Metabacillus sp. B2-18: one gene and its partner. The protein of the gene in region 1 interacts with the protein of each later gene in a pairwise test. Links are inferred from orthologs where the notes say so. Each region holds a gene or a part of one and is shown on either strand. Other genes may lie near its edges.

The links.
Region 2: the proteins of def (region 1) and asd interact in binary tests that used the Escherichia coli proteins (3 or more experiments, as listed by UniProt). The link is inferred for Metabacillus sp. B2-18 from one-to-one orthologs.

The regions. Positions count from the first base shown.
Region 1 is NZ_CP088245.1:1,880,380-1,883,607, reverse strand. What follows is about bases 144-3,033. They hold def (peptide deformylase), read right to left. Parts: upstream 1,885-3,033; coding sequence 1,402-1,884; downstream 144-1,401. Other genes in these bases: priA (primosomal protein N'), read right to left, coding at 2,038-3,033; fmt (methionyl-tRNA formyltransferase), read right to left, coding at 437-1,396; rsmB (16S rRNA (cytosine(967)-C(5))-methyltransferase RsmB), read right to left, coding at 144-468. In the rest of the region: more of rsmB, read right to left, coding at 1-143; more of priA, read right to left, coding at 3,034-3,228. UniProt on the Escherichia coli protein: Removes the formyl group from the N-terminal Met of newly synthesized proteins. Requires at least a dipeptide for an efficient rate of reaction. N-terminal L-methionine is a prerequisite for activity but the enzyme has broad specificity at other positions.
Region 2 is NZ_CP088245.1:1,984,284-1,987,472, forward strand. The notes cover bases 240-3,090. They hold asd (aspartate-semialdehyde dehydrogenase), read left to right. Parts: upstream 240-1,068; coding sequence 1,069-2,112; downstream 2,113-3,090. Other genes in these bases: dpaA (dipicolinic acid synthetase subunit A), read left to right, coding at 240-344; LPC09_RS09955 (dipicolinate synthase subunit B), read left to right, coding at 341-943; dapG (aspartate kinase), read left to right, coding at 2,182-3,090. In the rest of the region: more of dpaA, read left to right, coding at 1-239; more of dapG, read left to right, coding at 3,091-3,189.

The DNA of each region.
Region 1 (3,228 bases):
CCATTTTGGGTGACTCGTTTTAATCGAGAGTCTTTCAACAGGATCAGCAATCTGGTTTATATCTGATAAACCCTCTCTTTGTAGCGATCTTAGTACACCATTGACAAAAGAAGAAATTCCCTTATGTCCTCTTTTTTTAGCAATTTCTACTGCTTCAAAAAAAATTGCTCGCTCCGGTACACGATCTAGATAAACCATTTGATAAACTGAGATGCGAAGCAAAATTCTTACCCACGCATCGATTTTTTTTGTTTTCTTTATAAAGTTCTCTAAGTAATAATCAAGGGTATCTTTTCGTTGTAAAGTTCCATATACAATTTCAGTTAACAAAGAAATATCCTTTGTATTCACTTGATATTTCTTAATCATAGAATTTAAAAGTAAGTTACTGTATGCTTGATTTTTTTCAATTTGAAGTAATGTCTCAACAGCCACATCACGTACGGTCATTTTGTTTTTCATCTTCATCGCCTAATTTCTCACCAACTGTCATTGTGGTACCTCTTAAATAATCTTCCCCACGCATTCTTTTTTTACCTGAAGGTTGTAACTCCGTTATTTTTATCGCAGTATCATTTCCTGTTGCAACAACAATCCCATCTTGGTCAAATCCAATAATCGTTCCTGGAGTAGATTCATTTTTATTTACGACCTTCTCACTCCACCATATTTTTAGTGGTTGATTTTGAAAGCTAGTAAACGCAACAGGCCATGGGTTAAGTCCTCTTATTTGGTTATATATTTCCTCTCCAGGCTTCGTCCAATCAATCATTTCTTGTTCCCGTTTAATATTAGAAGCAAAAGTAGCTTTAGAATCATCCTGCTTTTGCGGTACTATTTTCCCTTCTAATAATGGTGGAATAGTATCTATTAAGAGCTTAACTCCTACTTCACTAAGCTTGTCATGGAGAGTACCTACTGTATCTTTTTCATCAATTTCAACTTCAGCTTGTGTTAAAATATCTCCAGCATCCAGCTTTTCAGCCATATACATGATGGTAATACCTGTTTTAGTTTTCCCTTGTAAGATCGAATAATGAATTGGTGCTCCACCTCTTAATTCTGGTAATAGTGAAGCATGAACATTAATACATCCATGTTTAGGGGCTTCTAAGAGCTCTTTAGGTAAAATTTGACCAAAAGCAGCTGTTACAATTAAATCTGGTTCCAATTCCAAAACAGTTTCAACTTCATGACGAATTTTTTCTGGTTGAAGAACCTTAATATTATGTTTCTCAGCTTCAACTTTAACAGGAGGAGGAGTTAATGTTTTCTTTCTTCCTTTTGGCCGATCAGGTTGAGTAACAACTCCTACAACATTATAGCCCTCTTCAACCAGTCTTCTTAAAACCGGAACAGAAAAATCAGGTGTTCCCATAAAAACAATTTTTGTCATTACATTCATCCTTCCGCACTTTCAAGATCTTCTTCTTCTAAATACTTTTCTACTTTTGATGTAAATAAAATTCCTTCTAAGTGATCCATTTCGTGTTGAATGGCACGAGCAAGGAACCCTTCAGCCTCGATTACTTTCACTTTTCCTTTACGATTATATGTACGAACTTTCACATAATCTGCCCGGCTTACTTCGCCAAATAAACCTGGAAAGCTTAAACATCCTTCAGGACCTGTCTGCTTCCCGCGTTGCTCTATTATTTCAGGATTAATTAACTCGATTGTCCCGTGGTGATCATCTATATCAACAATCGCAATTTGTTGAGAAATGCCTATCTGTGGTGCAGCTAAACCTACCCCATCATTTTCTATCATGGTATCGTACATATCACCTAAGAGCTTTGTTAATTTTTTATCAAAAACTGTTACTTTGTCACACGGCCTTTCTAATACTTCATCCGGAAACATAACAATCTGTTTTACAGCCAAAAAAATTCCTCCAAACGTTTACAGATCTTTATAAAATAAATTATGTATGGAATGGTAAAAACAGAGTATTTCTGAATTTAACCATTCGGATATTCCTTAAAATTAAAATATATAATTCTTGATGATTGCTATTTATAGCTAAGTAAGTAAATGTTACATCATTGTGTTTGGACTTAAATCTATCGTAATCGCTAGATCATCTGAACTCATTTCTTGCTGAAAGTGATCAATGATTTTGCGTAAAGTCTCATGTAAGTTGTTTTCCCGTTTGTATTTTACCATGCATTGATATCGATATCTATCTTTGATCCTTGGGATAGGTGATGCGACTGGTCCGAGGATTTTTGTAGTACTCGATAAATTTCGGTTTAAGTACTGAACGATTTTTTCCGTTACAGCAACTACTTTTGTAATTTCAGGATGAGAAATTGTTATAAGTGTTAAGTAATAATAAGGTGGGTATGCATGTGATTTTCGAAGAAACATCTCTTGTTCATAAAAAGCATCATAATCATATTGACTTGCTAATTGGATACTATAATGTTCTGGTGTATATGTTTGAATGATAACTTCACCATGAAGCTCATGTCTTCCTGCTCTCCCACTTACTTGTGTTAATAGCTGAAATGTTTTTTCAGACGCTCGGAAGTCAGGTAAGTGCAGCATTGTGTCGGCAGTTAGAACTCCAACTAAGGTTACATCTGGAAAATCAAGGCCTTTTGCAATCATTTGTGTACCAAGTAAAATATCCGCTTCTTTATTTCCGAACATTGTTAATAATTTTTCGTGAGCACCTTTTTTCCCAGTTGTATCAACATCCATTCTGATAATCCGAGATTCTGGTAACACTTTAACCAATTCTTCTTCAACTCTTTGTGTACCTGTTCCAAAAAATCTTATGTGTTCACTTTGACATTCCGGACAAACCTTTGGCATATGCTCTTCATGTCCACAATAATGACATTTAAGTTGTTGTCCAAATCTATGGTAAGTTAGGGAAATATCACAGTGTGGGCATTGAATGACAAATCCACAGTCACGACACATAACAAACGAGGAGTAACCTCTTTTATTCAGGAATAGGACTGATTGCTCTCCCTTTTCTAGTCTTTCAGTTAACTTTTCTATTAATGAGGTAGAAAACATTGAACGATTTCCATTTCGTAATTCTTCTCTCATGTCAACAATATCAACAGCTGGCATAGACCTTTTATTCACACGCTCTTTTAAAGAAAGAAGCTTGTACACACCTTTTTGAGCACGAGCAAATGATTCTAATGTTGGTGTTGCACTCCCTAATACAACCGGACAATGGTGGTTTCTAGCCCGATAAATAGCAACATC
Region 2 (3,189 bases), 100 kb from region 1 along the record:
CAGCAGATCTAGCAAGAATTACAGAAATGGGGCTTACACCATTTCATATTGACGATATTCAACGAGAAGTGAAAGACATCGATGTTTGTATCAACACGATTCCATCTTTATTAGTCACAGCAAAGGTAATCTCAAATATGCCGGCACACACGTTAATTGTAGACTTGGCATCTAAGCCAGGGGGAACTGATTTCCGGTATGCAGAAAAACGTGGAATTAAAGCATTATTAGCTCCAGGATTGCCTGGAATCGTTGCACCTAAATCAGCCGGGCAAATTGTTGCAAATGTTTTATCACAACTTTTGGGTGATTTAAAAATAGATGGAAAGGGGTCTTCTTCATGAAATTAGAAGGAAAAAGAATTGGATTTGGAATGACAGGTTCTCACTGCACATATGAAGAGGTATATCCACAAATTAAGTCATTAATGGATGAAGGAGCTGACATTATACCAGTTGTCTCTCATACTGTGAAAAATACAACTACACGTTTTGGTAAAGCTGGAGAATGGGTAGAGAAAGTTGAAGAATTAACTGGCAATAAAGTAATTGACTCAATTGTGGCGGCAGAGCCACTGGGACCAAAATTGCCACTTGATTGTATGGTTATCGCACCATTAACAGGTAACTCCATGAGTAAATTTGCCAATGCTTTAACAGACTCTCCCGTATTAATGGCAGCTAAGGCTACTCTTCGGACTCATCGTCCTGTAGTACTTGGGATCTCTACAAATGATGCATTAGGACTAAATGGTGTAAACTTAATGCGTCTTATGGCAACAAAAGATATCTACTTTATTCCATTTGGTCAGGATATGCCAGATAAAAAGCCAAATTCAATGGTGGCAAGAATGGAATCATTGTTAGATACGGTAGTAGCAGCTTTAGAAGGTAAACAATTTCAACCAGTAGTTGTAGAAAAATTCCGTGATTTAGAGAATTAATTGCACAATTCAATGAAAGAATCATAAATTTTTAATCCATTCGACAATTAATGTGATAGAATAATACGTAAAAGATTTGAAGCTATATACAGTATAAAGATATAGCTGGAAGGAGCTAGTGTTAAATGGAAGCAAGAGGTTATCATGTAGCAGTAGTCGGAGCAACAGGAGCAGTAGGGCAACAAATGCTTCATACTTTAGAACAACGTAATTTTCCAATTTCAAAACTAACTTTGCTTTCTTCTGAGCGTTCTGCCGGTAAAAAGGTAATGTTCAAGAATGAAGAATATACTGTTCAAGTTGCAACACCAGAAAGCTTTGAAGGCGTACAAATTGCGTTATTCAGTGCAGGTGGAAGTGTATCTAAGCAATTTGCTCCAGAAGCTGTAAAACGAGGAGCAATTGTTGTAGACAATACGAGTGCATATAGAATGGATGAAAATGTTCCTTTAGTAGTACCTGAAGTAAACGAAGAAGCTTTAAAGAATCATAACGGAATTATTGCAAATCCAAACTGTTCAACTATTCAAATGGTTGTAGCCCTTGAACCAATCCGTAAGCAGTATGGCTTAAATAAAGTAATTGTATCAACATATCAAGCAGTTTCAGGAGCTGGTGCAGCTGCCATTAACGAACTAAAGGAACAATCAAAAGCTATTTTAAACGGTGAAGAATTTACTCCGGAAATTCTTCCTGTAGGTAGTGATGAAAAGCATTATCAGATTGCTTTTAATGCGATTCCACAAATTGATAAGTTCCAAGAAAATGGATTTACATTTGAAGAAATGAAAATGATTAACGAAACGAAGAAAATTATGACTATGCCAGAGTTGCATGTTGCTGCAACTTGTGTAAGATTACCTGTTGAAACTGGTCACTCTGAGTCTGTTTATGTTGAAGTTGATTCAGAGGATGTTTCAGCACAGCAACTAAAAGAGTTGCTGAAAAATTCAGATGGAATTACTCTTCAAGACGATCCATCTCAGCAGTTATATCCAATGCCGGCAAATTGTGTTGGAAAGAATGATGTTTTCGTAGGCAGAATTCGTAAAGATTTAGACCGCGATAATGGTTTCCACATGTGGATTGTTTCTGATAATCTATTAAAAGGTGCTGCATGGAATTCTGTACAAATCGCTGAAAGTTTAGTTAAATTACAATTAGTTTAACCTGTATAGGAAGAGAGCATGGCGGTTTGCCAGCTCTCTTCTCTCACGTCTATAGTAGAGGTGTTACACTTGAAAATTATAGTTCAAAAATTCGGAGGAACGTCCGTCAAGGATGATCGTGGTCGTCAAATGGCTCTCGGGCATATTAAAGATGCATTAAATGATGGCTATAAAGTTGTGGCAGTCGTTTCGGCCATGGGTAGAAGTGGCGATCCTTATGCTACTGACACACTTTTAGACTTAGTTTATGGAAATATTGATAACATTTCTAAAAGAGAACAAGATATGCTACTTTCTTGTGGTGAAGTTATTTCTTCAATTGTCTTTTCCAGCCTCTTAAATCAAAATAAGATTAAAGCTACCTCCCTAACTGGAGCACAGGCTGGATTTGTGACAAATGACGATCATACAAATGCGAAAATTCTGGAAATGGATTGTGAGCGCTTATTAGATATCCTAGCTAATCAAGATGTAGTTGTAGTGGCTGGATTCCAAGGAGCTTCCATAAAAAGTGGAGATACCACGACGATTGGAAGAGGAGGCAGTGATACTTCGGCAGCAGCTCTTGGTGCAGCATTAGGGGCTGAATATGTGGATATTTTTACAGATGTTGAAGGGGTAATGACAGCAGATCCTCGTATTGTTGAGAACGCAAAGCCTTTGACAAAAGTCACGTATACTGAAATTGTAAACCTTGCTTACCAAGGAGCAAAAGTAGTCCATCCTCGTGCAGTGGAAATTGCTATGCAAGCAGAGGTGCCGATACGAGTTAGGTCCACTTATTCAAAATCAACAGGAACATTAGTTACGACAAATCATTCCGCTAAAAAAGGCAGTGATGTTCATGAAAGCCTTATTACCGGAATTGCTCATGTTTCAAATGTAACTCAAATAAAAGTAGCAGCAAAAGAAGGACATTATGATGTGCAGACAGAAGTATTTAAGGCAATGGCAAAAGAAGGAATCAGTGTTGACTTCTTCAACATCACACCTAAATCAGTGATATATACTGTTACAGATGAAGTAACGAATCAGGCCATTGATATACTTGAGGGGTTAGGTTATGAACCTATCGTT